DNA from 3 places in the Thioalkalivibrio sp. ALJ1 genome. Region 3 is predicted to be linked to each of the others. Evidence: predicted binding sites of a transcription regulator. Region 3 holds the regulator's gene; each other region holds the start of a gene.
The links. Region 3 encodes FliA, which starts transcription of late flagellar genes. Its sites were predicted from a motif close to GCTAAAGTTNNNNNNNNNNCNGCCGATA; they were not measured.
Positions count from the first base shown of each region.

Region 1: F462_RS06920 (methyl-accepting chemotaxis protein) is a predicted target of FliA. The motif match lies at 7,693-7,720, and genes of this name have one in related genera.
Region 2: F462_RS00670 (chemotaxis protein CheV) is a predicted target of FliA. The motif match lies at 5,477-5,504, and genes of this name have one in related genera.

Region 1 is NZ_KN050684.1:988,034-997,883, reverse strand. Features, by position in the region: gene F462_RS06955 (TolC family outer membrane protein) at 1-323, shown strand, start outside; gene F462_RS06950 (isochorismatase family protein) at 323-895, shown strand; gene F462_RS06940 (hypothetical protein) at 1,341-2,192, shown strand; gene F462_RS06935 (homoserine O-succinyltransferase MetA) at 2,192-3,262, shown strand; gene F462_RS06930 (MFS transporter) at 3,415-4,755, shown strand; partial or broken gene F462_RS14090 (hypothetical protein) at 5,167-5,371, shown strand; gene F462_RS06925 (ATP-binding cassette domain-containing protein) at 5,726-7,636, shown strand; gene F462_RS06920 (methyl-accepting chemotaxis protein) at 7,818-9,833, shown strand; gene F462_RS06915 (GNAT family N-acetyltransferase) at 9,847-9,850, opposite strand, start outside.
Region 2 is NZ_JQIW01000003.1:156,691-166,540, reverse strand. Features, by position in the region: gene flgF (flagellar basal-body rod protein FlgF) at 1-308, opposite strand, end outside; gene flgE (flagellar hook protein FlgE) at 341-1,573, opposite strand; gene F462_RS00690 (flagellar hook assembly protein FlgD) at 1,617-2,291, opposite strand; gene flgC (flagellar basal body rod protein FlgC) at 2,303-2,722, opposite strand; gene flgB (flagellar basal body rod protein FlgB) at 2,750-3,157, opposite strand; gene F462_RS00675 (CheR family methyltransferase) at 3,375-4,190, opposite strand; gene F462_RS00670 (chemotaxis protein CheV) at 4,420-5,349, opposite strand; gene flgA (flagellar basal body P-ring formation chaperone FlgA) at 5,616-6,347, shown strand; gene flgM (flagellar biosynthesis anti-sigma factor FlgM) at 6,454-6,759, shown strand; gene F462_RS00655 (flagella synthesis protein FlgN) at 6,780-7,265, shown strand; gene F462_RS00650 (flagellar brake protein) at 7,349-8,065, shown strand; tRNA gene F462_RS00645 (tRNA-Pro) at 8,210-8,286, opposite strand; gene F462_RS00640 (MerR family transcriptional regulator) at 8,730-9,086, opposite strand; gene F462_RS00635 (integration host factor subunit alpha) at 9,070-9,369, opposite strand; gene pheT (phenylalanine--tRNA ligase subunit beta) at 9,373-9,850, opposite strand, start outside.
Region 3 is NZ_KN050684.1:2,111,811-2,121,660, forward strand. Features, by position in the region: partial or broken gene flhF (flagellar biosynthesis protein FlhF) at 1-454, shown strand, start outside; gene F462_RS12275 (MinD/ParA family protein) at 623-1,447, shown strand; gene F462_RS12280 (RNA polymerase sigma factor FliA) at 1,444-2,211, shown strand; gene cheY (chemotaxis response regulator CheY) at 2,253-2,633, shown strand; gene F462_RS12290 (protein phosphatase CheZ) at 2,744-3,520, shown strand; partial or broken gene F462_RS14105 (Hpt domain-containing protein) at 3,565-3,967, shown strand; gene F462_RS12295 (chemotaxis protein CheA) at 4,102-5,694, shown strand; gene F462_RS12300 (protein-glutamate methylesterase/protein-glutamine glutaminase) at 5,697-6,809, shown strand; gene F462_RS12305 (flagellar motor protein) at 6,811-7,554, shown strand; gene motD (flagellar motor protein MotD) at 7,562-8,464, shown strand; gene F462_RS12315 (ParA family protein) at 8,461-9,261, shown strand; gene F462_RS12320 (chemotaxis protein CheW) at 9,258-9,850, shown strand, end outside.

The sequences.
Region 1 (9,850 bases), 1.1 Mb from region 3:
AAGGTCAATCGCTGGTCGAGCGCCGCACCACCCAGGACACCCGCAGCGCCTACCTGTCGGTGATCTCCAACAGCTCGCGCGTACGGGCGCTGGAGCAGGCCTTGGCGTCCACCCAGTCCGCATTCGAAGCCGCCGAGGCGGGGTTCGAGGTCGGCACTCGCACCCAGGTCGATGTCCTGCTGGCCCTGCGCGAGGTGTTCCGCGCCGAACGCGATTATGCCGAGGCCCGCTACGGCTTCCTCAGCGAATCGCTGCGCCTGCAGCGCGCCGCCGGCCGCCTGAGCGTGGCCGACATCGAGGCCATCAACGACCTGCTGGAGTGATGGAACGCCCTGCATCCAATTTGGGAGACCGCTGCGACCGTGCCCGCTCACGCCTGGTCCTGATCGACCTGCAGGAGCGTCTACTGGCCGCCATGCCAGACGCCGCGCGCGCCGAGGTCGAGCGCAACACGGCACGCCTGATCGAAGCGGCGCGCCAGCTGGATATTCCGATCGAGATCTCGCGGCAGTACCCGAAAGGCCTTGGCGACCTCACCACCCGCCTGCAGCAGGCACTGCAAGGGCACGGGACGGTCACCGACAAGACCGCCTTCTCCTGCTGCGCCGAAACAGAGCTGAACAACCGCCTGACAACCGGCGACCAGATCATCCTCACCGGCGCCGAGGCACACATCTGCGTCACCCAGACGACGCTGGAGCTTCTGGAGGCGGGGGTCACGGTGTTCGTGGTGGAGGATGGGGTCTGTTCGCGCGACGCCGGGCGCAAACGCAACGGGCTGGAACGCCTGCGCGCCGCTGGGGCTATCATTACCAACCACGAATCGGTGCTGTTCGAGTGGCTGCGCGACGCGGCCGATCCGCAGTTCCGCGAACTGAGCCAACTCATCCGCTAACCGGAGGACTTCGCAGGGATGCGCATACTCGGCAACATTCTGCGAGGGAAACACTGATCCATGTACACGCTCGCGTTGGCACCCCAGGTTTCCCGAGACAAGGCGCGGTGCGCAGCCGGTAGTGGTTCTACCGGCAAGGGCCGCAACGCAGGATCGGGGAACCTGGGGTGCCAACCCCGAAGGGGCTCGGCCGCTTTTGCGCGCGCACGGCGTTGCGGCTCCCTTGTGCAGAATGACTGCACGGCAATCACCGCGCCTTGTTCGCACACAAAAGCGACTCGAGCGCGAGCGTGTACATGGATCAGTGTTTCCCTAGGCGCCTGGCTGATCTTGTTCGGCCTGCGCGGTCTGCTGGGGCTACAGTTCCAGTACGACCATTACGTCATCAGTGGGCTGGCGGTCATCGCCGGTATCCTGTTCATCCTGCGTCGCTAATCGATTATCTATGCGCCTGACACCCGACGAATATCGCCACCAGGATCATCGCCGCATCACCCTGCTGGGAATGTCCGGTGTCGGCAAGACGCGCCTGTCGAACATGCTGCGGCGCGAAGACTGGTTCCACTACTCGGGGGACTATCGCATCGGCACGCGCTATCTGAGCGAACCGATTCTGGACAACATCAAGGCCCAAGCAATGGCCGTGCCATTCCTGCGCGACCTGCTGCGCTCGGATTCGATCCAGATCATCAACAACATCACGGTGGACAACCTGCACCCGGTGGCGAGCTTCCTGGGCAAGCTGGGCAATCCGGAACAGGGTGGCCTGCCGCTGACCGAGTTCAAGCGCCGCCAGAACCTGCACCACGAGGCCGAAGTGCAGGCGATGCTCGACGTGCCGGACTTCATCCACAAGTCACAGACGCTGTTTGGCTATCCGCATTTCGTCAATGACGCCGGCGGCTCGGTCTGCGAACTCGACAGCCCCGGGGTACTGGAGGCGCTCGCCGAGCACACGCTGATCCTGTACATCAAGGCGACCGATGAGGACGAGCGCCAGTTGATCGAACGCGCCGAACGCGACCCCAAGCCGCTGTACTATCGCGAGTCCTTCCTCGACCAGCAGCTCGCCGAGTACATGCGCGACGAGGGCCTCGACTATGTCGCCCAGATCGACCCGGACGCCTTTGTGCGCTGGGTCTTCTCGCGCCTGTTCCGCGCCCGTCTGCCCCGCTACGAGGCCATCGCCGAGGCCCACGGCTACACCATCAGCACCACCGAGCTGGCACGTGTGCGTAACGCGGCCGACTTCGATGACCTGGTCTGCATGGCCCTGGAACGGGAGGCACGCCTCTAATGCCACTCGTCGCCTACTCCGATCTGCCCACCTTTGCCCGGCTGAAGAGCGAGGGCGAGACCGTCCTGCCCAGCGACTTCGCGCAGCAGCAGGAGATCCGCGCGCTACATATCGGCCTGCTGAACATGATGCCGGATGCCGCCCTGGCGGCCACCGAGCGTCAGTTCTTCCGCCTGATCGGAGAGAGCAACCAGATCGCGCAGTTCTACATCCACCCCTTCACCCTGCCCCAGCTCAAGCGCGGGCCGAAGGGACGTGATCACGTCAAGCAGTATTACGAGGATTTCGAGGACCTGAAGAAGGAAGGCCTCGACGCGCTGATCATTACCGGCGCCAATGTGACCCAACCGGACCTGGCCCTGGAGCCGTTCTGGGAGCCCCTGGCCGAGGTCGTGGACTGGGCCTGGGACAATGTGACTTCAACGCTTTGCTCCTGCCTGGCCACCCACGCGGTACTGCAGGCCCGTTATGGCGAACACCGCGTACACATGGGCGAAAAGCTATGGGGCGTGTTCCCGCACCGGGTCGTCGACCGCGGACATCCGCTGGTAACCGGGGTCAACACCCGCTTCGATGTCCCTCACTCGCGTTACAACGATGTCTCTCGCGAACAGTTCGAGCGCCACGGCCTGCGCGTGCTGGTGGAAAGCGAACAATCCGGCATCCACCTGGGGGCGTCCCCGGATGGTTTTCGCATGGTCTTCTTCCAGGGTCACCCGGAGTACGACTCGATCAGCCTGCTCAAGGAGTACAAGCGCGAGGTCGTGCGCTATATCCAGGGCGAACGCGACACCTACCCGCCGCTGCCGGAGAACTACCTGCTACCCCAGGCGGCCGCGATCCTCGACGAGCACCGCGAACAAGTCGAGGCCGCGCTGGAACACTGCACCGAGATCCCGGCACTGCCCGAGGCGCTGCTGCTGGACCGCCTCGACAACACTTGGCACGACACCGCACTGGCAGTGATGAACAACTGGCTGGGCGCGGTCTACCAGCTCACCAACCTCGACCGCCGCAAGCAGTTTCGCGACAGCGTCGACCCGAGCGACCCGCTGGCCGGGCGCCGGTAGCGCGTCGCGCCCGCACCCGCCCCAGTCATTGCGAGGTGCCGCAGGCACCGTGGCAATCTACCTTCCGGAACCACCCGGCCCCAACGCCCTGCAAGCGTTTGGAGGTTGCTGCGGCGCCTCGCAATGACTGGGCAACGCAACGGAAAGACCTCATGACCGAAAACGACCCGGACAAGCTGCCGCGCCCGATGATCTCCCTGTACGAGACGATCGCCGGGGACGAGGATGCACGCGTCTGCAAGGACATCCCCGAAAACGCCTGCCGCGCCCAGCCGACCAACTTCTTCGTCCACCTGGTCTCCAATACCCTGAGCAAGATCGGCGACGAGCTCGCCTCGGCCCGCCTCGTGCTCGCCTGGCTGCTGGGCGCACTTGGCGCACCGGCCGCCTTCGCCGGCTTCCTGGTCCCGATCCGGGAGTCCGGCTCCCTGCTGCCGCAACTGTTCGTCGCCGCATCGATTCGTCGCCGGGCGATCCGCAAGGGATTCTGGGTCCTTGGCAGCCTACTGTCCGGCCTGGCCGTCGCCGGTATGGCCGTGGTCGCGCTGACGCTGGAGGGCACGGCCGCCGGATGGGCGATCCTCGGGCTCCTGATCGTCTTCGCGCTCTCGCGCGGGATCAACTCAGTCGCCTCCAAGGACGTCCTGGGCAAAACAATCGCCAAACATCAGCGCGGAACGGTAATGGGGTACGCCGCCTCCCTGGCCGGGTTTTTTACCCTGGGGTTGGGCGTGTACCTGACCCTCGCGAACCTGGAAGAGGCCGGCATCGGTGTGTTCGTCGCATTGCTGGCCGCATCGGCCGGGGCCTGGTGGGTGGCGGCGGCGACCTTCACCCGCCTGCGTGAGGATCCGGGTGCCACCGAGGGCGGCGGCAACGCGGTGACCGAAGCGATCCGCTCCATGCGTCTGCTTTGGTCCGACCGCGCGTTTGGCCACTTTGTGCTGACCCGAGCGCTATTGATGAGTACCGCGCTCGCCCTGCCGTTCTATGTCCTGCTCGCCGAGGATGCCACCGCGGGTGACCTCGGCACTCTGGGACTCTTGATTCTTGCGAGCGGCCTCGCCTCGGCGGTCAGCGCACCGATTTGGGGACGCTTTTCCGACCGCTCGGCTCGCTGGGTGTTGATCCTTTCCGGTTTGCTAGCGGCGGGCCTGGGCATCGCCGTGGCGCTCAGTGTTTGGTTCGCACCGATCGGCACCGAGCACGCCCTGGTGCCGGGAGGCTGGGTCTTCGCTGCATTATTCTTCCTGCTGGGCGTGAGTCATGCCGGCGTGCGCCTTGGGCGCAAGACGTACCTGGTCGACATGGCGACCCAGGAGACCCGCGCCGCCTTCACCGCGGTCAGCAATACGGTGATTGGCGCCCTCCTCCTCGTGGGCGGCCTGTTCGGCCTGCTGGCCCAGCTGGCTGGCACCGAGTTCGCGATCTTCGTCCTCGCGCTGATGAGCCTGGCCGGCGCCGCTAGCGCCTGGCTCATGGGCGAGACCTGACACCTTCTCGCGTCCTCGCCGCCAGCGAGGCAGGCTTTGCGATCTCGGTCTTGCGTGCCTCCGGCCGACCGCCTGCCTTGTTGTGGCTGGCCCTGGTTCGTCCTCGGGTGTTTACGGTGCCTCCGGTCCGCATACTGCCGAGCGCTGACTCGCCAGCGCGCCCCGAGTGACTTCTTTGCTCGTGCAAAGAAGTCACCAAGAAACACGCCCGACTGCCGCGACCCCGGCCCGCTTCGCGGGCCGGGGCTTCCCTCGCTCCGAGGGTTTTCGCGGGCGGCGCTGAACTCGCTGCGCCTTCGGCTCCGCTCAGACATCCAGCGCCTCTGATCCCGCGAAAACCCTCTCCACTCGGCGCGACGACAACGGGGAGGCAGGTCCAAACAACGGCTATCCCAGCGATATAGCTAGTAGATGATGGCTAGGCTTTCGGACATCTTGGGCACGCTCGGCCTTTGGCCGTTGCGTGCCGCGCCCGCAAGCGGGCGCTGGGGGCTTGCAGGCGGCAGGGCCGTTGTTGTGTCGCGGGGTCGGAATACCTCCTGTCTTGACCTTCCTCCCCCGTATGGAGCCCCTTGCGGAAGGGTTCTCGGGCCGGGAGAAGGCGCTGGATGTCTGAGCGTAGCGAGTTCAGCGCCGCCGGCCCGAGAACCCTGGAGCAAGGTTCCCGGGCGAAATCCGGGTGCCCTTCTTTGGGTCCTTTCTTGGGCAAGCAAGAAAGGACCTCGCGGCGCGCTGGCGAGTCAGCGCTCGGCAGTATGCGGACCGGAGGCACCGTAAACACCCGAGGACGAACCAGGACCAGCCATCACGAGGCAGGCGGCGAACCGAAGGCACCGTAAACACGGAGCCCAATCCAAGACCAGCCACAATAAGGCAGGCGGCTGGGCGAAGCCACCCACCCGCACGCCGCAACACGCCAAGGTGATAGTCTTGGCGCCCGCTACAATACTCGCTCGCGACCGGAACTCGAATGGCACTGCTCACCCTGCGCAACATCCACCTGGCCTACGGCATGGCTGCCCTGCTCGACGGCGTCAACATGAGCCTGGAACCAGGCGAGCGCGTGGCCGTCGCCGGCCGCAACGGCGAGGGCAAATCCACCCTGCTCAAGGTGATCAACGGCGATGCCCAGGCCGATTCCGGCGAACTCACTCGCCAGGACGGGCTGACCACTGCCTATCTGACCCAGGAACTACCACCTGGGATCGAAGGAACGGTGTTTGATGTCGTCGCCGAAGGGTTGGGCGAGGCCGGCCGCCTACTGGAGCGCTTTCACCATCTCAGCCAGGCCGCCGCGGCCGGCGATATGGAGGCCCTGGACAAAATGGGGCCCGTGCAATCGCAACTGGACGCGATCGATGGCTGGAGCCTGCAGAACCGGGTCGAGACGACGATCTCGCGTCTGAGCCTGGATCCCGAGGCTCAGTTCGCGGCGCTGTCTGGCGGTCTCAAGCGCCGCGTCTGGCTGGCACGCGAACTGGTGCAGCGACCGCAACTCCTGCTGCTGGACGAACCCACCAACCACCTGGATGTGGCCGCGATCCGATGGCTGGAAGAGTTCCTGGTCGAGAGCGGACTGACGGTGGTGTTCATCAGCCATGACCGGCAGTTCATGGAAAGCGTCGCCACCCGCATCCTGGAACTGGATCGCGGCCAGATCTACGAACACCCACCGACCATCGAGGCGTTCCGTCAGCGTCAGGCCGAACGCCTGGAGACCGAGGCCACCCAGCGTGCCGAGTTCGACCGCAAGCTGGCACAGGAAGAAAACTGGGTACGCCAGGGCATCAAGGCGCGGCGCACTCGCAACGAAGGCCGCGTTCGTGCACTGCAGGCGCTGCGCCGCAAACGCGCAGAACGCCGCGAACGCAGTGGCCAGGTCAAGATGAAGCTAAGCCCCGAACAACGATCAGGGCGTCTGGTGATCGAGGCCGAGCACGCGGACTTTGGCTACGACCACCCGATCGTTCGGGACGTGAATCTGTTGCTTCAACGCGGAGATGCCCTGGGCATTGTCGGTCCAAACGGCGCGGGCAAGACCACTTTACTGCGGGGACTACTCGGTCAGTTGGAGCCACTCGCGGGAAGCGTCAAGCTGGGCACCCAGCTGGAGATCGCCTACTTCGATCAAGCCCGGGCCCGCCTGGACGAAGCCACTACAGTGCAGGACGCAGTTGGCGAAGGACGCGACCGTGTGATGGTCAATGGCGAGAGCCGCCACATCCTTTCCTACCTGGAAGACTTCTTGTTTCCGCCGGCACGAGCGCGACAACCGGTATCGGCGCTGTCCGGGGGCGAGCGCAACCGTCTGCTGTTGGCCAAGCTCTTCCTGCGCCCGGCGAACCTGCTGGTACTGGACGAGCCCACCAACGACCTGGACGTCGAGACCCTCGAGCTCCTGGAACAGCTACTGATCGAATACACGGGTACCGTGATTGTGGTCAGCCACGATCGTTCGTTCCTGGACAACGTCGCGACGTCCACCCTCGTGCTGCCCGGGGACGGCACGGTCGAGGAGTTCGTCGGCGGCTGGACCGACCTACCGGAACGGGTCACCCGACGCCTACTGGAGAGCGAAGCAGGCCGAACCACCGAGGCCCCGCCTGACGCCGCCAAAGAGGCGCCAGCCAACCCGCCACCGGCCGCGCCGGAACCGGCTGCACCACGCAAGTTATCCTACAAGGACGCGCGCGAGCTGGAGGCCCTGCCAGCACGCATCGAGAGCCTTGAGGGAGAGCAGGTCAGCCTGACCACCGCCATGACCGAACCGGAGACACTGCGCGACGGGGAGCGCATGCGCAAACTGCAAGCGCGGCTCGAAGAAGTGGAGTCGGAATTGGCAGTCTGCTATGAACGCTGGGAGCAACTGGAATCCGACTGATGCATCACGCGTCACCACGTACACGAAGCGCCAACAGCACAGAACGTCAGCGGACGGCTCAACTCTCGCCACCGGCTGCCGTAACAGGGGTAGAACAAGCACCTTCCAGGCACGAGGTCCGCAAGACCGCGGCCGTATTTGCGAAGCGCCGACTGAACAGGCGCGCTGAAGGAGTCATCGCATGTTGGACAAATTCTCCATTCGGGGACTGCTGATCGCCGGCTTCGGGCTGGTCGTCGCGATCCTGATTATCAATTCCTTGCTCTCCCTGCGCGCCCTGAATGTTGGGAGCCAAGGGGTCGCCGAGCTTACTCAGTCCGATTATCCGGCCGTGGCCCGGGTCAATCAGGTCGAACAGTTGCTACAGGAGAGTGCCGCCTCGCTCGGCTTCTATCTGATGAGCGAGGAAGCCGAGCACCGCGATGCCTGGCTGCACGCCATGGAACAACTGGATCAGGCAATGAGCGCGCTGAGCCAGGATCCTGTTGTTGAGGGCTCCGAGGAACTGAGCCAGTCGGCCAGACGGGTACGCGCCAGTATCGATGCCTTTACCTCCCAGCAAGACCGCATGATCGAGATTGCGGAAGACGTGTCCGAGAACATGCCGGCTCAGGGCGTAGCCAACGCCCGAGCCAACCCGGCGACGATCCAGATGACCCAGTTGACCAGCACAATGATCAACGAGGAAATGGCGCGTCCGCGCTTCCAACGCTCCTTCGAGCGCCTGGACGAGTTCTACACCCTGCGCACCAACCTGCTGCAGATTACGTCCAACCTGCGAGGCTTCATCGCCTTCCGGGATTCTTCCTTTGAGCAGAACCTGCGCCTGTACCTGGGTCAGACCCATGACGTGCTCGCACGCCTGACCGACCAGATGGAAGAGCTCGATTTCGAACAGCAGATCGCGGTCGAGGATTTCGAGGGCCTCCTGAACACGTTGGATGACGCCATCCAGGAGATCGTGGAGATCCACGGCAGCGAGCGTGCCCTGCAGGATGCCTATCTGATCCGCACCGAAGTCGGCCCGGTTATTTTCGAAGCCCGCGACGAACTGCGTGGGCTCAGCGAGCGCATCACCGAACGCGCCGAACAGTCTGCCAGCGGCCTGACGGCGACCATGGGCGCCACCCAGACCACCCAGGCAGTGCTGGTCCTGATTGGTGTCATCCTGGGTGTCGCCGGTGCTGTGTTCATCATCCTGGTCGTGCGGCGCGCCCTGGCCCACTCTACGGCGGCGCTCGAGGAGATCGCCGACGGCGATGGCGACCTGAGCCGCCGCCTGGACGAGAACGGGCTGATCGAGACCGCGCAGCTAGGCCGTGCCTTTAACCGCTTCACCGACAAGATCGCCCAGGCCATCGGTCATGCGCGCGGCAGCACCGAGACGCTCAACCGCGCCACCGAGAACCTGAACCAGGAGGCCTACGGGGCCCGTGAAGCGGTCTCGCGCCAACGCGACGAAACCGAGCGCGTCGCCACCGCGATCAACGAACTGCAAAGCAGCGCCGAGGAGATCGCACGCAACACCGACGCGACCTCCCAGGCCGGCCAGGAAGCCGGGGATGCGGTGAACAACGGCTCCGAAGTCATGGAGAAGAACGTCGAATCCATGGCCTCGCTGCTCGGCACCGTCGAGGAGGCCGCCGGCACCGTCTCCAAGCTGGGCGAGGACTCCAAGCAAATCGGGACCATCCTCGAGGTGATCCGCGGCGTGGCCGAGCAGACCAACCTGCTGGCCCTGAACGCCGCCATCGAGGCCGCCCGCGCCGGCGAGCATGGCCGTGGCTTCGCGGTGGTCGCCGACGAGGTCCGCAAGCTGGCCACCCGCACACAGGAATCCACCGACGAGATCGAGACCATGATCTCGCGCCTGCAGACCGCCACGACCAGTGCCGTGAAGGCCATGGAACAGGGTCAGGAAGAGGCCGAAATGACCATGGAGCATACCGCCGAGGTCAACGGTGCTCTACAGCAGATCCGCCAGTCGGTCACCACCATTGTGGAAATGACCGAGCAAATCGCGGTCGCCTCGCGTCAGCAGAGCACGGTGGTCGAGGACATCAACCGAAACATCGTGCAGATCTCCGACGGAGCGGATCAGTCGGCCAACACCGCCGACCGCGTCAGTGCCGCCTCCGACGAGCTCAAGCAGGTGGAAAAGGAGATCCAGCAGGCCCTGGCCCAGTTCCGACTCTGATCCGGGCTACGGGCTAC
Region 2 (9,850 bases), on a different contig from region 3:
CCGGCTCGGGTGTAGCCTTCTTCCCCGTCCGGACCCTGCACGGCGATAAAGCCCTCGCCCTCGATGGCGATGTCCAGATCACGTCCGGTGCTCTGCATCTTGCCTTTACTGAAGTCCACGCCTTCATTGCCAACCTGGGTGTAGTCACGCGAGGCATATCCGGGACCACGTACCGGTACGGTGTCCGCCGTGGCCAGGGCCTGGCGAAAGCCGTCGGTATTGGCGTTCGCCAGGTTGTGGTTGTTGATGGCCTGTGCGTGCATCGTCTCTTTCGCACCGGACATCGCGATGTACAGGAACCGATCCATGCTCAAGCCCTCTTCAGCGTCTCATCCGCTACTTAACGAATGTTGATGATCGTCTGGGTGACCTGATCGGCCGTGGAGATCGTCTGCGCATTCGCCTGGAAGTTGCGCTGCGCGGTGATTAGCTTCACCAGCTCCTGGGCAATATCCACATTCGAGGCTTCCAGCGCGCCCGCCTGGATGGTCCCAAGATTCCCGGTGCCGGGGGCCGCGAACACCGGCTCCCCGGCCGCGAAGGTTTCAGCCCAATTGTTGTCCCCAAGCTGTTCCAGGCCTTGTGGATTGGTAAAGTTGGCCATCGCGACCTGCCCCAGGACGGTTGACTGCCCATTGGTGAAGCGTGCAAATACGACACCGGAATCATCGATATCCACACCGGTCAGACGCCCCGAAGCAAAGCCGTCCTGGCCGAGGTCATTGACGGAAAAATCGCCGCCGTACTGGGTCGTACCGGCAAAGTCCATCTCGAAGACCAGCTCTTCCGCACCATTGCCAAAGGTCCCCGCCGGAACGGTCACCTCTGCGGGGTCTGGAACGACCGTATCGAGCGCCCCACTGCCATCGAATGTCAGATCGAAGGCGTTATAGGCCTCACCGTCGACAGCCACATGAGCGGTCCATTCGAGGTCATCCGCACCCTTCACGAAGTAGATGCTAGCGTCGCGGGACGTGCCCAGGGAGTCGTACACCGTCAACGACGTCGAGAAGTTGTACGTGTCCGGGTCACCCAGGTCGAACGGTGTGACGGGCGGCTCCTCCGCATCGGACTGCAGGTTAAGAAGGGCTTCAACCGACGTCGTCGCCCTCGGAGGCGCCGCCCCCGTTTGCAGCCGAATATCCTCCAGCTGGCCGGTGTTGAAATTTGGATCTGAAGAATTGGCATCCTGCGGTGGGTAACCCTGCAGCTGCTGGCCCTGACTATTCTCCAGGAACCCATCACGGCTGACTTGGAATGCACCCGCCCGGGTATAGGCCCTGGTGCCCTGATCGTTAAGGACGAAGAATCCTTCGCCTTGGATCGCCAGATCCAGGCCGTTCTCGGTGAACTCGGTCCGACCCTGAGAGAACTGCTGGGTCACGGCGTGCAGGCGCGTACCGGAACCGATGGCCGTCTGGCTGATGCCACCGAAGCTCTGGGCAAACACATCACCGAACTCCGCACGCGAACGCTTAAAGCCCGTAGTTCCAGAGTTGGAGACGTTATTACCGGTGGTCTGCAGGTCGGCCTGGGCCGCGTTAAGACCGCTCAATCCGATATTGAAAGGCATAGGGTGTTTCCTCCGTTAGGGTTCGCTCGTCGCGGGCCCGGCGTCAGCCGCCAATCCGCCGTACATCCGAAAAACTGATTTCGCCAAGGCCCTGCACGGTCAGTGCAAGCCCCGAATCGCCACCTACCGCGACGCTTTCCACCCGAGCATCCAGAAAGGTATCCACGGATTCGGTCTGAGTGCCGGAACGAGCCGAGGCCTTGAATTCGTACACGCCGGGTGGGGCGAACGTGCCGTCGTCGCGCATCCCGTCCCAGCTGAACTCCCGAAGACCACTACCCGCAGCACCCAGGTTCATCCGGCGTATGCGCTCGCCGTTCGGGCTGTACACATCGATTTGCAACTCATCCGTTGAGCGCTCGAGGTCTACTGCGCCATTGATCATCCCGTCCGGGCCCAGCTCGCCGAACTCCACCGGAACCAGCACGTCCTTACCCACCAGCGAAGCCGCCTGCAACGTCTGGTTCTGCCCCAGCGACTGCGCCAGCTTTTCAAAGGACTTCGACAACTGCTCAATACCGGTCACCGTCGAGAACTGGGCCATCTGGCCAAGAAAGTCACCGTTGTCCATCGGGTCCATCGGATCCTGGTTCTCAAGCTGAGTGGTCATCAGCTTTAGGAAGTCCGATTGGCCCAAACGGTCCATCTCGCCTTCCGGCTTCTTGTCAGGGCGCGACAGGCCAAGACGATCCAGGAGTTCAGGGGATATCTGTGTCATGTGGAGTTCCTCTAGCCTTGACCGATCTGCAATGTGCGCTGGAGCAGCTGACGCGAGGTTTCCATCACCTCGACGTTCGCCTCGTAGTTGCGCGAGGCGGACATCATGTTGGCCATCTCCTCCACCACGCTGATCGCCGGGCGGAAGATGTAGCCCTCCTCGTTCGCCTGCGGGTGGTGCGGCTCGTAGTGGGCATGCGGGGCCGCCTGCGATTCGGTAACACCGGCGACACGCACCGAGGTTGCAGAACCGTTCGGGTTGGCCTGATCCATCACGCTTTGAAACAACACCTGCTTGGCGCGGTAGGCCTCGTCCGGATTCGTGGCCGCCGTGTTGGCGTTGGCCAGGTTCGAGGCCACGGTGTTCAGGCGCACGGATTGCGCCGACAACGCCGAGGCCGAGGTATTGAAAAGACTGAAGAGGTTGCTCACGACATCGATCTCCCGATCAGGTCGGCGTTAGCGATCGCCCCGCAGGGCTTCGCGGATGCCAGAGACCCGGCGATTTAGGAATTCCAGACTGCTTTGGTACTGCACGGCGTTCTCCGCAAAGGCGGCCCGCTCCATCTGCGGGTCCACGGTGTTGCCGTCCAGGGATGCCTGCGAAGGCACTCGGTAAAGCGCCTCAGCCTGTCCGTTCATAGCGCCTGCATTGGGGTCGAGATGTGCCGCCTGGCTGCGAACCATGGGCAAGGCGTTGCCGCTCCCGGCCGCGGACTCCAGCACCGAGCGAAAGTCGACATCCCGCGCCTTGTAGTTAGGGGTGTCCGCATTGGCGATGTTGGAAGCCAGCAATTCCATGCGTTGCGCACGCACGTTGATCGCCTGCGGCAAAATCCCCATCGCCTTGTCCAGTGAGAGACTCATCTGCTTCCGTCCTGCCCGCCGTTGGCGGCCCTCGCATCGAAACGGAGACGCAACCATTGCGCTCCCTTGTATGGAGGCAGATGCAAGGCCTATGCCATCGGAGGGGAACAAACGTCAGGTACAAGGAGGAGGCGGAGAGGGCCAGCCATTCAGTCCCTCACCCGGAGCCCGCATTGCACGGGCCTTTTGGTCACAACAGCCCGGTATCAGAGATCGATCAGGACTTCACCCGCAGGACCGAGCCATACTCGGTCCGCACCGTCTCGAAAGACTGCGTATAGGGGCCCGCCGTCTCGGAAGCGCCAAGAAACAGATAGCCACCTGGGTTCATTTGCCGGGCAATACCGTCAAGAACCTGTCGCTTGGTCTCGCCGGAGAAGTAGATCAGCACGTTCCGACAGAACACCAGGTCGAACTTGCCTAGCGCCGCATAGCTATCGATCAGGTTGAGCTTCTGGAAGCGACAACGGCGCTGGACCTCCGGGATGACCTTGTGCCCGTCCGCAACCGTTTCGAAAAAGCGGGCTCGACGACTCTCACTCAAGCCACGCACAATGCTCAGTCCGTCATAAATGGCGCGCCGAGCGTCTTCGACAATCTTCTCGGAAAGATCGGTTCCCAGAATCGAAACAGGCACCTTGCGGCTTGGACGGGACTCCTCCCACTCCGAGACCACCATGGAGATGCTGTAGGCCTCCTGGCCACTGGAACACCCCGATGACCAGACCTTGTTACTGCTGTTCTTGGCAGCGAGTTCAGGCAACAACACATGGCGAAGGATCTCGAACGGAAAACCATCACGAAACCAGGAAGTCTCGTTCGTCGTCATCGCGTCGATCACACGCGTCCGCAGGCGCGGATTCGGCGCCTGGCGCATCGCATGCAACAGTTCAGGAACGCTCTTGAAACTAAACTCGTCGAGCAGGCGCGACAAGCGGCTGGACACTAGGTATTGCCGGCTATCGCCCAGCACCAGACCGCAGCAATCCTGCAGGAAACGCGCGAACTCCTCGTAGTCGCGGGAATCAATCACCCGTTCATCCCTGAGCGCAGTCCATGATGATTGAGCATCCTGATGACGAATCCTTGACAGGGCCGCCCGGCTCCACGGTCCGGGTCAAAATCACTAAGCAGGTTCCAGTATACGGTTTCCAGCACTCGGCACGACAGGATCCAAGCCCGTAACGCTGCGTGCGCACCGATCCGGCCATTCAGCACCGCTCCTGCATCGCCACCCGGCAAGCGACTGCCGCTTCGCCGTGTCACTGACCATCACGCCCGGTCTGATCCAGTACCGCGCTCGCCAGTTCGTCCGGGTTGAACTTGGACAAGAAGGCGTCGGCACCCGCACGCTTGACCATGTCGGTGTTAAATTCGCCACTAAGCGAGGAATGCAGCAGCACCTTCAGATCCTTAAGCCCGGCATGATCCCGGATGCGGGCAGTAAGGGTATAGCCGTCCATCCGCGGCATCTCGATATCCGAGATCACCAGCTCGATCTGTTCTCTGATCGGACCTTCCTCGGCCTTCTGCTCCAGAAACTCCAGCGCTTCCTGGCCATCCTTGAAGACCACGTATTCAAAGCCCAAGCCCCTGATCGCGCTTTCGATCTGCTTGCGGGCCACCACCGAGTCATCGACGATTAACACCTTCCGCCCCTCTGGTGACACAGCTTCTTGCCGAATGGATTCGGAGACCTCGGTTGGCAATGGATTCACGATGGAAAGCACCCTTTCGACATCGATGATCTCTACCAGCTTGTTGTTGATCTCGGTCACCGCGACCAAGAAGGATTCGCGCCCGGTACCACGCGGGGGTGATTTCACATCCTGCCAGTTCACGTTGACAATCCGATCCACCGCCGATACCCAAAAGCCCTGCACAGAGCGGTTAAATTCGGTGACCACCACCTTCTGGGAGTCGCTTTCACTCGTACCCGCGGCGCTTCGCAGGCCCATGGAGAGGGCCAGGTCGATAATTGGAACCGTACCGCCGCGCAGGGTCGCCACGCCCCGCACTACGCTCATCGAACCCGGGATCTGGCGCAGGGGCGGCGAAGGGATGACCTCGCGCACCTTGAACACGTTGATCCCAAATGTCTGGGATCCGCCCAGGTGGAATAGCAGCAGCTCCATCCGGTTCTGCCCGACCAACTGTGTTCGTTGATTCACATCGTCAATGAATTGACTCATGGTGCCGCTCTCCTTGTACCGAATACCCTGCGCTCGGGCCGGTATCTATGCCCGAGTTTGCACTGCGCGCCCCCGGCCTGTCATTCATACTGGCGCGCAGGCCCCGCCTTGCGCCGTCTCCTCGGGATAACGGCGGCTGTGGCCCGGGCTTAAACCGAACCCCAATTTCTTCCTGGCATTAATCGTGCATACCTCTTGCCATGCCAGAGGCATTGTGCCCCCGGACAAGACGTCGCACCTCCGCCCTGGGCGGACAGGAAACGAAAATGGCACTGTGGCCAACCTATAACCACCGAATCAGGCCCCCCCGCTGGCTGGGCCTGATCGCTATTCTGATATTGCCAAGCGCCGCAGGCGCCGCGGAGATCCATCCCGTCGGAGAGATTCGCCAAGCCGCCGAGCAATTCCTGTTACAAGAGCTAAACGCCTCGGCCGCGAACGACATCAACATCGAGATCGGCCAGCTCGACAACCGCTTGCGTTTGGCCTATTGCCACGATGGACTGAACGCTCGATTCCCACCCGGCGGGCGAAGTGATGGCAATACCGCGGTCCATCTCCAATGCGCGGGCCCGGTGACCTGGCAGCTGTACGTCCCGGCCACGGTTGAGCGCTACGCCGAAGTGTTGGTAGCCAGCCGCAACTTGCCGCGTCAGCACACACTCACGAACGGGGATCTCCGCTATCAGCGGATCGAGACGTCGCGGCACGCCGGCAGTTATCATGAAGACAAATCCGACCTGGTCGGCCAACAAACCCGCCGCAGCATACGACCGGGACAAATCATTGGCACCCAGCATGTCACCCAGCGCGAAATCGTGAGCCGCGGTCAGCGGGTGACGATTCTGGCCGAGAACGGCTCGATCGCCATCCGCATGCAAGGGGAAGCGCTGGAGAACGGTACCCTGGGGGATCGCATTCGGGTCAAGAATGCCTCTTCAGGGCGCATCGTAGAGGGCGAGATCATGCCTTCCGGGCATGTCCGGGTCGCGCTTTAAACACCGGTTTGTGAAGACGGTTACAAAACCGGTCGCGCTCGGGCTACAGTTTCAGTCATCCCGGCCGTAAACAATTGCAGCACAGTTACAACGACAGGACGGCACAATGGATATCAAGGGCCTCAATTCGAACAGTCTGCGCCCCGACAGCCAAAGCTCCACGGTTAAAGGACGCGAAGACACCGGAAACAGCGCCCAGGGCCCCAGCAATGCCCCTGCGGCCGGTGACGACTCGCTTACATTGACCGGCACCGCCCAGGCCATGAGCTCGGCCTCCAGCGCCGGGGAAAACGCTCCGTTCGACGCGGCACGGGTTGCCGAATTGCGCGAGGCGATCTCCAATGGCAACTACCCCATGGACAACGAACAGCTGGCCGATCGCATGATTGACCTCGAACGCCTGCTGCGCTGATCCGACGCCAGGACCCCACCATGAAAACCGACACGCGCCACCGTCTGCAACGCTCCCTGGAAACCTCAATCCGGCTTGCCCATCAGCTGGAGGAGGCGTTGATCCAGGAAACCCGTGCGGTCCAGGCCCGCACGCCCGAGACGTTGCAGGACGTGGTCGCCAGCAAGCAGGGCCTGCTACAGGAACTCGAGACCGAAACGCGGCAACAGCGCGAGATCGCCGAAGCCGAACACGAGTCCTTTACACCCGAGGGCATGGCGCGCCTGCTGGCCCGGCTCGAGGATGGTGCAGTGCTAAACGACCACTGGCAGGCCCTGCGTCAGTCCATCGAACGCTGCAATACCCTGAACCACGGAAATGCCCGCCTGATCGAGCGCGACCGCCAGCGTGTTGAGCTTTCGATGCAAATCCTGCGTGGGGAAGAAATCGGCCCTGCCGCGACCTACGACCCCTACGGTCGAACGCGTCCCAATAGCCGCGGCGGGCGGCGAATTACTCAAGCCTGACGCATCTTTTTCGCCGCGGTACTGGCATTTCCGAACATCCACCAGTACCTTGCGTCCTCACACTTTATTAACTCCACGGACGCATGGACGAAACCGACTACACGGTCGACAAACCCGACCGGATCGCCGGCATCCTGAAGGATCTGGATAACAAACTCACGATGGTCAGCGTTCGCCTGGACGCCGACGGCCCGCTATACACATCTGCCCTGATCCGACTCGACCCCAAAGCCAAAGAACTCTTTCTTGACGAGCTGAACCCGCCTCGTGCCCATCAGCACGTGAAGAGCGGCATGAGCCTGCGCGTCTTTGCCGCCTTGCGCGGAGTCGCCGTGCGCTTCACGACGCCGGTCACCCGCATTGAGCACGAAGAAGACGGGGCTCTCTATGCCTGCCCCTACCCAGATACACTCCAGCATTTGCAACGCCGCGAGACCTTCCGGGTCCACATCCCCATGTCCCAGCGGCCGCAGGTCGAGCTGCGTGCAAAGGACTGGAAGGATCCAGTCATCGGCGATCTCGTCGATCTCTCCGGCCAGGGTATGTGCATCGAACTTCCCACCACGATCCTGGATACCCTCGAGACCGGCGAGGCCCTTGCCTTCGCGAACCTGTTGCTTCCCGATGTGAGTGAACGACTTTCCGGCGACCTGCGCCTGGCCAATCGCCGGAACAGCACCCGAGACGGCCACGAGTACGCCGGTTTCGAGATCGTAGGGATGACACAGTGGTTGGAGAGACAAACCAACATCGCCCTGCTGCACTATCAGCGCGAGGCACGCCGCCGCTCCATGGAGTGAGAGACGCGTCACTCACCACCAGAATGGCCCCGCGTTGAAGCCACCGTTGCCGTGGGACGCGAATCAATCGAGCCTATGGTACCGAACCAATCCCCGGACACAAAAAAGCCGGATCGACCAAGCGGCGGATCCGGCATTATTTTTTGGTCGGGACGGCAGGATTTGAACCTGCGACCCTCTGCACCCCATGCAGATGCGCTACCAGGCTGCGCCACGCCCCGAAGCTGCGAATCATAGCGGATTCCCGCCCCTCACGAAAGCGCCAATCGCCCCCATAGCGAAGTTATCGGCCTATGAGGCAATCATGCCGATAGGCATCATGCGCTCGGTGTTTGTTTCACCACAGAGAGCACAGAGTACACGGAGAAATGCGCCAAGGAGACGCTGATTGAATCGTACGTCCGCGTTGGCGCCCCCTGTTTTCCGAGACAAGGCGCGTCGTGCAGCGGGTAGGGGTTCTACCCGCCCGTTTCTGATGGATAGTGAATTCAAAGAAGAAGTGAGCCTTACTGGCGCGGAACCAGCCCGTGCGTGAAGGCGCTCGGCTAAAGAAAATACCGACATGCAGGGCATTCATCCGCGATCACACCCTAACGGCTTCCCCGTGAACTCCGTGCCCTCTGTGGTTCAAAAAATCCTTTCCAAACGCGGACAGGAGCGAGCGTCAGGCGCGCAGCACCCGCAATACGGATTCGAGTTCAGAGATTGTGTCCTGGATGATTTGCTGGGCCTGCTGGCGATCGCCCTTGGCCTCATCACCGGAGAGCTTCTGCCGCGCACCGTTGATGGTGTAGCCCTCCTCGTAGAGCAGCGCCCGAATCTGACGGATCAGGATCACGTCCTGACGCTGGTAGTAGCGTCGGTTGCCGCGGCGCTTGACCGGCTCCAGCATCGGGAACTCCTGTTCCCAGTAACGCAGAACATGCGGCTTGACCTGACACAGCTCCGCGACTTCGCCGATCGTGAAGTAGCGCTTACCCGGGATCGCCGGGAGTTCCTGGTGGTTACTCGCCTCCAGCATAGCTCTCTACCCGTTCACGCAGCTTTTGTCCCGGCCGGAAGGTCACCACGCGGCGTGCAGAGACCGGGATCTCTTCGCCCGTCTTGGGATTGCGTCCAGGCCGTTGGTTCTTGTCGCGCAGAATAAAGTTGCCAAAGCCGGAAAGTTTGACACCCTCGCCGGTCTCCAGCGACTGACGCATCTCCTCAAAGAACATCTCGACGAATTCCTTCGCCTCACGCTTGTTGAGACCCAATTCCTCGTTAAGCGCGGCGGCGAGGTCCGCCTTGGTTACAGCTGCCATCGGCTATTGTCTCAAGGTTGCGTTGAACTGAGCCTGGAGATGCTGCACCACCGAATCAGTGACGCCAGCCACATCCTGTTCGCCTAGGGTGCGATCAAAAGCCCGTAAAATCAAGCCCAAAGCCAGGCTCTTTTCGTCCGGATTCAAGCCCTTGCCCTGGTACACGTCGAACAGGCGCACATCCTGCAGGAGTTCCAGGTCCAGTTCGTCGATGGCGGCTAGCACATCCCCAGCAGCTACCGTGTCGGCCACAACCAGCGCCAGGTCACGGCGGATCGACGGATAGGCCGACAAAGGCGTGAACTGGGCCACTGGTGCGTGTATTACGGCCGCAGCATCCAGATCGAACAGAAAGACCGGCTCGACATCGAAGCGCTCGCAGAGCGCTGGATGCAAGCGCCCCACCCAGCCGACTGCCGCGCCGTCGACCAGCACGCGGGCCGACTGGCCATCATGCAGGGCCGGGTGCCGCTCCATCCGG
Region 3 (9,850 bases):
TCACAAAGGATCGGCGCGACGCGGCAGCTGCAGGCCTTTGCCCAGATGGCGGGGGTCTCGGTACGTGCGTTGCAAAATGCGCGTGAATTGCGTGACCTGGCCCGGCGGGTGGAGGATGGACACCTGATTCTGGTGGATACGGCGGGGCAGGCCCCGAACGCAGTGGAAGAGGAGTCGTTGTTTGCACATCTGCCGCCGAGCATTCGCGCCGAGAGCTGGCTGGTGGTTTCGGCCACTACTCAGGGCAACACCCTGCGGCGGGTGCTCGAGGCCTTCCGCAAGGCAGAGCCTTCGGCGCTGGTGTTGACCAAGCTGGACGAGGCCGAACAATTAGGTGAGGTGTTGTCAGTGCTGCTGGATCAACATCTGGGGCTGGGATTCGTCAGCGATGGCCAACGCGTCGCGGAAGACTTCCATCGCGTGGATACCGGCCATCTGACCCACTTGGCACTGGATGACGACGCGGATGGTTCCATGGCTAAAGCAAACGCCCGCGAGACCTGGGCCGCCGAGCGCCTGGCGGAGATGGACCCGCCCCGCCGAGCGCGCTCGCAACCGCGCCCGGTCACCAGTGCCGAACCCGCGAGCCTGGAACTGATTCAGCCGGTTGGAAAGGGCCGTTATGCCACGCACTAACAAACCCTTGAAGGTCATCGCAGTCGCCTCCGGCAAGGGTGGCGTTGGCAAGACCAATGTCTCGGTCAACCTGTCGGTAGGACTGGCTCGGCTGGGGCGCGAGGTGATGCTGTTCGACGCGGATCTGGGCCTCGCCAATGTCGATCTCTTGCTTGGCTTGCGGCCGGAACGAACGCTGCACGACCTCGTGACCGGCGAGGTGGAGAGCCTGGAGGAGGTGTTGGTCCAGGGGCCGGACGGGGTGAAGGTGGTGCCATCGGCTTCCGGCATCGCCGCGATGGCGAACCTAACCCCGGCCGAACATGCCGGGCTGATCCATGCTTTCAGCGCCTATCGCAAGCCGTTGGATGTGTTGATCGTGGATACCGCAGCAGGGCTGCAGGAGTCCGTGACCTCGTTCTGTCGCGCGGTTCAAGAGACCCTGGTGGTGGTTTGTGACGAACCCGCATCGATTACCGATGCCTACGCCCTAATCAAGGTGTTGCACCGGGACCACGGCATGCGTCGTTTCCGCATGGTGACCAACATGGTCAGCGGGCGCGAGAGTGCCGACCGCCTGATGCAGAAACTGAATACCGTTTGCGGCAACTATTTGCCGGAGGTGGTCCTGGACCTGGCCGGCTATATTCCCGTGGACGAGCACCTCCGCAAGGCGGTGCAGAAACGCGCGCCGGTGGTCCAGCAGTATCCCGGCAGCCCGGCGGGCAAGGCCTTCGCCGAGCTGGCCCGGACGGTTGATCGTTGGCCGGTCGGCAAGGGTGACCACGGAGGCGTCGGATTTTTCGTGGAACGAATGCTCCAGAGCGCATGATGGCGACCCGAAATCGACTTTCCGGCTACCAAACAACGTCCACCGCATCCGGTGGGCACGAACGGCTGATTGCAGATCACATCGAACTGGTGCATCGGATCGCCCATCATTTGATGGCGCGCCTGCCGTCCTCGGTACAGGTGGATGACCTGATTCAGGCGGGAATGATCGGTTTGTTAGAGGCTGCGCGGCAGTTTGAGGGCGGCCAGGGCGCCACTTTCGCGACCTATGCCGGGATCCGAATTCGCGGTGCGATGATTGACGAATTGCGCCGTAGTGACTGGACGCCGCGTTCGGTGCATCGCAATAGCCGCCGCATCGCCTCCGCGATTCAGGCGGTCGAGGCGCGCGAAGGCCGGGCCGCACGCGGTAGCGAGGTTGCGGCGGAGCTGGAAGTGCCCATCGATCAGTATTACGAGATGCTCCAGGATCACGCCGGTGCCCATTTGTTCGCGCTGGATGACCTCGGCGGCGGCGATGATGGCGCCGATCGGGTGATTGAGGGTCAGGAGGCTTCGCCCGCGCGGAATATGGAAGCGGGCGAGTTCCGCGAGGAACTGGCCGAGGCATTGGGCGACTTGCCAGAACGCGAGCGTCTGGTGCTTTCGCTGTACTACATCGAGGAACTGAATTTGCGCGAGATCGGTGCGGTGTTGGGCGTGACCGAGTCGCGTGTCAGCCAAATCCGCAGTCAGGCGGTGATCCGCCTGCGCGCGCGCATGGGGTCGTGGCTCGAAGACGGCACGGCTTTGCAGTTATTCTAAAACCCACCCTACGAATCCCGGAGTGACGTGTGGACAAGGGAATGAAAATTCTCATCGTGGACGACTTTTCCACGATGCGGCGCATTATCAAGAACCTCTTGCGCGATCTCGGCTTTAACAATACCCAGGAAGCCGATGATGGGAGTACCGCGTTGCCGATGCTGCAAAACGGTGACTTCGACTTCCTCATTACGGACTGGAATATGCCCAACATGCCGGGCATTGATTTGCTCAAGGCCGTCCGGGCGGATGCCAATCTGAAGTCGATGCCGGTGCTGATGGTGACGGCAGAGGCCAAGCGCGACCAGATCGTGGAGGCGGCGGAAGCAGGTGTGAACGGCTATGTGGTCAAGCCGTTCACCGCTGAAACCCTAAAGGAAAAGATCGATAAAATCTTTGAACGTATTGAGGCACAAGGATAAGTTTGTGCCGATAGCGGACCATTTTGGATTGGCGCCAAAGCGGCCCGGTTCGCCTGTAAACACCGCCGGGAGGCATATCCTGGCGGCGGGGTTTCAGCAAGAGGCTTTTCATGACTGAACAGGAACATCCGCCGCGTGACGGACAGCTCGATCTCGCCCGCAAACTCGTCGAGCGACTGGAAGCCGGTGACGACACGGGTGCCCGGGCGTTGGTCCAGGACCTGGCGCGTCCTTATGACCGGGAACTCTTCGATGAACTGGGCAAACTGACTCGAGACCTCCACGAGGCCTTGCAGAGCTTCCGCGGCGACTCGAGACTGGTCGAACTGACGCGGGCCGAGATCCCGGATGCGAAGGAACGCCTGAATTACGTAGTCACGATGACCGAACAGGCGGCACACGACACGATGAATGCGATCGAGTCGAGTCTTCCCATTGCCGAGTCCTTCAGCCAGCAGGCCGCTGAGCTGACAGAAAAATGGACACGGTTTCGTAACCGCCAGCTATCGGTGGATCAGTTCCGGGATTTCGCCCGGGATCTGGATGGCTTCTTTGCCCAGGCCGGTACCGATACGGAAGAACTTCGGCGACTGCTCTCCGAAGTGCTGATGGCCCAGAGTTATCAGGATATTACGGGGCAGGTCATTCGTCGTGTAATCCAGCTGGTGACAGACCTGGAGGAGAACCTGGTCTCCCTGATCCGGCTATCCAGTGGCCGCATGGAGCAGGTGGAGGCGGCCGAGGCCTCCATCGAGCAGAGCAAGGACGACCGCGAAGCCAATCGCAAAGGGCATGGCCCGAGTGTGCCAAAGACTCAAGATTCCAGCGAAGATGTCGTTCAAGGACAGGACGAGGTGGACGATCTGTTGTCGAGCCTGGGCTTTTGACAGCACCCCTCATGCGACTGGCGCCACGGGATTGGAGAGACTGAATGGCCATCGACCCCAACGACGAAATCCTTCAGGACTTCCTGATCGAGGCCGGGGAACTTCTTGAGGGGCTCAACGAGCAACTCATTGACCTGGAGCAAAACCCGGACGACCGGGAGCTTCTGAATGCGGTCTTTCGCAGCTTTCATACGATCAAGGGCGGTGCCGGCTTCCTGAGCCTGGACGCGCTGGTGACCGTGTGTCACCACGCCGAAGATGTCTTCAATCTGTTGCGCAATGGCGAGCGTCGGGTGGATAGCCACCTGATGGACACCATGCTTCGGGTGCTGGATAGCCTGAACGTCATGTTCGGGGATCTGCGCTCCGGTGTCGATCCGACGCCGGCAGAAGCGGATTTGGTCGAAGATCTGCGCCGCATGGCCAAGAACGAAGATGTGGCCGCTGCTCCGTCCTCACCTTCGGAACCGGAACCGGAACCGGAACCGGAACCTGAGCCTGAGCCTGAGCCTGAGCCTGAGCCTGAGCCTGAGCCTGAGCCTGAGCCGGAACCCGAGCCCGAGGACTCGGCTGCGGACGGAATGGTGGGGGCTGGTGACGAGATCACAGACGACGAGTTCGAAGCGCTTCTGGATACCCTGCATGGGGACTCTGCGCCCGCACCCGTGGCCAAGGATTCGGAGTCCGATCCGGCCGGTGGCACGGACGGTGATGTGGATACCGCTGCGAGCGGCGACCTGATCAGCGACGACGAATTCGAGAATCTGCTGGATGAATTGCAGGCCCGGGGCGAAGGTCCTGCGGCGACGTCCACAAGCGAACCCCGCGAACCCGCAACGCCAGAGCCGGCCCCCAGTGCCCCGTCCGAAGAGCCTGCCAAAGCGGAGGTCGGCTCTGGAGGGCAGGGTGGTGGTGCCCGCGCAGGCGGGGGCGGCGAGGCTGGAGGCCGCTCGGCCCCGCAGGGCGAAACCTCCGTCCGCGTCGACACCGAGCGTCTGGACGAGATCATGAATCTGGTTGGCGAGCTGGTGCTGGTGCGCAATCGCCTGAGTATGCTGCGCTCGCAGCATGTCGACGACGAGTTGGGCAAGGCGATCAGTTCGTTGGCGCTGGTGACTTCGGATCTGCAGACCTCGGTGATGAAGACGCGGATGCAGCCGGTGAAGAAGGTCTTCAATCGCTTCCCCCGAGTCATTCGCGACCTGTCGCGCAATCTGGGTAAAGAGATCGAACTGGAGATCTTCGGTGAGGATACCGACCTCGACAAAAACCTGGTCGAGGCGCTCTCCGATCCGTTGGTCCACTTGGTACGAAATGCAGTAGACCACGGTATCGAGACCCCGGAGGTGCGCGAGGCCGCCGGCAAACCGCGCAAGGGGACCGTGGTGCTGGGTGCGGCGCAGGAAGGCGACCATATTGCACTCCTGATCAAGGATGACGGCGGTGGCATGGATCCTGATGCCCTGCGTCGCAAGGCCGTGGAGAAAGGCCTGATGGAGCCCGCCATGGCTGAGCGCATGACGGATCGCGAGGCCTTCAACGTGATCTTCATGGCTGGTTTTTCGACCAAGACGGAGATCTCCGATGTCTCCGGCCGCGGGGTCGGCATGGACGTGGTCAAGACCAAGATCTCGCAACTCAACGGCATGATCGACATTGAGTCCGAGATTGGTGTCGGGACCACGCTGCGCGTCAAACTGCCGCTGACGCTGGCGATTTTGCCGGCCTTGATGGTGATTCTGGATGGGCGCCGTTTCGCGATCCCACTGGCCTCGGTTTCGGAAATCCTGGACCTGGATCTGACCAAGACGCACTACGTGGATGACCAGGAGGTCATCATCGTGCGCAAGCACGCGCTCCCGATTCACTACCTCAAGCGCTGGCTGAAGCCTGGCCACGAGCCCGAGCCGAGCAAGGAAGCCCATGTGGTTGTGGTGCATACTGCCGACCGTAAGGTGGGGCTGGTGGTGGACGACCTGGTGGGACAGGAAGAGGTAGTGATTAAGCCTCTCGGTCAGAATCTGCAGGGGGTGAAGGGCCTCGCGGGGGCAACCATTACGGGGGATGGTGGAATCGCGCTGATCCTCGACGTCTCGGACCTGGTGACCATCTTGATGCGGCAGCTGCAGATGTCCGGTCGGCCGCGCCGCGCGGTGCGTTCGAGCGAGGGCTGAGGATGCCGATCAAGGTCCTGGTGGTCGATGATTCCGGATTTTTTCGTCGAAGAATTGCGGAGATTCTCGATTCCGATTCCGGTATAGAAGTAGTCGGTTCAGCCGAGAATGGTGAGCAGGCGATTGCCAGGGTTCGGGAGCTGGACCCCGATGTGGTAACGATGGATATCGAGATGCCGGTAATGGACGGCATCACCGCTGTGCGCAAGATCATGGCCGAGAACCCGCGGCCGATCCTGATGTTTTCCAGCCTGACCACCGAAGGTGCGCAGGCGACCCTGGATGCGCTGGAGGCGGGGGCGGTCGATTTCCTGCCCAAGCGCTTCAGCGATATGGCGAGTGACGAAGACAGCGCGCGCATGCTGTTGCGCCGGCGCGTGCGTTCCTTGTCGCGCAGCCGGGCACGCTCGGTGAGTGCACCGGGCAGTAGTGCGCCTGCTCGCGAGGCCCGGCCCAACGCGCGCCGGGAAGAGGCCGACCGGGTTGCGGCCGACGCCCGCAAGCAGGCTCCCCCAGTTGTCAGTACGCGTCCCAAGACGCCGCTGCGGCAAATGCGGGCGGTGCTGATTGGGACCTCAACCGGCGGCCCAGTCGCCTTGCAGGAAGTTCTGAAGCCGCTGCCAGCGAGCTTTCCACTCCCGATTCTGCTGGTGCAACACATGCCGGCCAGTTTTACCCCGGCCTTCGCCGAACGCCTGAATGCAATGTGCAATATCGAGGTGCGCCAGGCGAAGGACGGTGATGTCCTGAAGCCGGGTGTGGCCCTTCTCGCGCCGGGTGGTATGCAAACCACACTGGAGCGCGGGAGCCAGACGCTAGTCCGTATTTCCGAGAGCCCACTGGGGACGATCTACAAGCCAAGCGTGGACGCGGCGTTTGCTTCTGCCGTTGATGCCCTGCGGGGGCAGGTCCTGGCCGTGGTGCTGACCGGTATGGGTGCGGATGGCCGTGAAGGGGCCCGTGCTCTGAAGGCGGTCGGTGCTCAGGTGTGGTCGCAGGATGCCGCGACCTGTGTGGTGTACGGGATGCCGGCGGCGGTTGCCGAGGCGGGGCTGTCGGACCACGTGTATCCGTTGCCCGAGATCGGACCGGCTCTGGTAAAGGGGATCTGCTGACATGGATATCCTGAGCCTCGTCGGGATCACGCTGGGGCTGGTGGCCGTCTTGGGCGGAAGTATTGCCAAGGGCAGCGGTCTGGGTGCGCTGTGGAACGCGGCAGCCTTCGTGATCGTGGTGCTGGGGACCCTGGGGGCGACTCTGGTGCAGGCGCGGATGGTGGTGTTTTTGCATGGGATGCGCATCCTGCCTTGGGCCTTCAAGCCACCCAAGATCGATAACCAGGCGATGGTCGAGCAGATCGTTGAGTGGTCGAATGTCGCGCGCAAAGAGGGCTTGTTGGGTCTCGAGACGCTGGCCGACGAGGAAAGTGACGAGTTTGCGCGCAAGGGGTTGCAGCTGCTGGTTGATGGCAGTGAGCCTCAAACCATTCGACAGATCCTGGAGGCCGACCTGGACAACCGCGAGCACTTTGACCTGCAAGGGGCCAAGGTCTTCGAGAGTATGGGGATCTATGCCCCGACTCTAGGCATTGTGGGTGCAGTGATGGGGTTGATGGCGGTGATGCAGAACCTCGCCGATCCGAGCAAGTTGGGGGCGGGGATAGCGGCGGCGTTTGTGGCGACGATCTACGGGATTGCGTCGGCGAACCTGTTGTTCCTTCCGGTGGCAAACAAATTAAAGTCAATTATTCAGAATCGCTCGCAACATCAACAAATGTTGATGGAAGGACTGATTTCGATTGCCGAGGGCGAGAACCCCCGGAACATCGAAAGCAAGCTGAGTGGCTTCATCCACGAGTGAGGTCACCATGGCGCGACGCAAACGGGCGGATGAACACGAGAATCACGAGGCCTGGGCCATTCCCTACGGGGATCTGGTTACGCTGCTGCTCGCGTTTTTTGTGGTGATGTACGCGATCTCCTCGGTGGATGACGGGAAGTACCGGGTCCTCTCGGAGTCGCTTGTGGATGCGTTCCGCGCACCCATGCAAGCCGATCCGATCCAGGTGGGGGAGCCGACAGTTGCTCGGGAGCGCACTCCACAGGATCTGCGTGCCCTGGTGCCGATCGAGGTGCAACCGGGGCTGGTGGAGGATGGGCCGCAGCCGATCGATATGGCGTTGAGCGGGTTGATGGACGATACCCCCGAGGCCGATGAAATGCAGGCCTTCCTCGACGAGCTGGCGGATACGGCTCGGGAGATCGAACTGGCTATGGCGCAGTGGATCGAGGACGGTGATCTGCGTGTCACCCGTGAGGCCTACTGGCTGGAGATCGAGATCACGAGCCGGTTGTTGTTCCCTTCCGGGTCCGCAACGCTCAATGCCGAGGCAACGGCGTTGCTGCGTGAAGTTGGGGTGATCCTTGCGCCGCGTGTCTCGCGCATTCATGTAGAGGGGCACACGGACAATGTGCCGATACAGACCGCCGTCTATCCTTCCAATTGGGAGCTATCTTCCGGGCGCGCGGCGGCTGTGGTGAACGAGTTTGAAGTGGCCGGCGTCGATCCCGAAAACCTGGTGGCTCTGGGCTATGGCGAACATCGCCCGGTGGCGAGCAACGATACGGCGGACGGCCGGGCAGAGAATCGGCGTGTCTCGATCGTGGTGCTGCCTGGGGCACGACCACGTGCCGAAGGCGCACAGGAGCCGGAGCGCCTGCGCGACGACTTGCCACTCGCACCGCTCTCGACGGATGGAGACACACCATGATGGTCTGGGCGGTAGCAAACCAGAAGGGGGGCGTGGGGAAGACCACGACGACGGTGACCCTCGGCGGCCTGTTGTCGGGGCCAGAGCAGCGTGTGCTGTTGGTGGACGTCGACCCGCATGGCTCGCTGACCGCCTATTTCGGCCACGATCCGGAGACGGCCACCCGCGGCGTGTACGAGCTGTTCAGCCAGTGCGCGGAGGGGGAAGCGCCTGACCCGACGGGCCTGATCCGCGAGAGTCGTTTCCCCGGGCTGGATCTGCTGACGGCCAGTACGGCGCTGGCGACTCTGGATCGTCAGCTGGGTACCCGCAGCGGCATGGGCCTGGTCTTGCGGCAGGCCCTGGAAAAGATTGAAGGCCAGTACGACTATGTGCTGCTGGATTGCCCGCCGATGCTTGGGGTGCTGATGGTGAATGCACTGGCGGCCTGCGACGAGTTGCTGGTGCCGGTGCAGACCGAATTCCTCGCCCTGAAGGGGCTTGAACGGATGATCAACACGCTGAAGATGGTGCAGAAGTCGCGCAAGGCCGAACTCAAGTATCGGATTATCCCCACCTTGTTCGACCGCCGTACGCGTGCAGCGCACGAGGCGCTGGCCGAGTTGCGTCGCCTGTATGACGATGACGTCTGGCCTGGCGTGATCCCGGTGGACACCAAATTTCGTGATGCATCCAGTGCCGGGCAGCCGCTTTGTTTCATGATCCCGGATGCCCGTGGTGTGCTGGCCTATTCGGACCTGCTGGAGGCGATCGGAGGAAGGCTGTCCGAGCCCCATGAGCGGAGGCGACGCGGATGAACCCATCCAAGGCAGATAATCTTGCCCTGAAGGCGGAACCGGAAGCGCTGGACGACTATTTCGGCAGCTTGTTGGACGATCCGGCACCGGCTCGCTCCCTCTTGCGCCCGGATATCCTGGAGCCGCGGTCCGTGTTGGCGGAGCCTGTCGTGGAGGTAGAAACCACGGTGCGCGAGGTCGAAGTGGCCGCCGAGGCGCCAGTGGTTCCGCCACCGACCGTGCCGAGTGAGCGCGAGTACGCCCGTCCCGAGCAGTCCTTCTCGGCCCTGGTGATCGAGGCCGGCAATTTGACCTTGCTGGCGCCATTGCATGCGCTTGGGGGTGTTGCCCCGCTGGACAGTCTGGAGGTGCGACCCACTCCGAATCATTCGGTCTGGTACCTTGGACTCGCGGATACCAAGCAGGGCCGGGTGCAGCTGATCGATCTTGCGGCGGTGGTAACCCCCGAGGATCGTGAATACGAGGCCGACACCGCCCGCCAGGTGGTCTTTGTCGCGGGCTCGCGTTTTGCCCTTGCCTGCCGCGCAGTCCATGGCACGCGTGTGATCCAGCCGGATTCGCTGCGCTGGCGCAGCCACCGCCGGCGCCT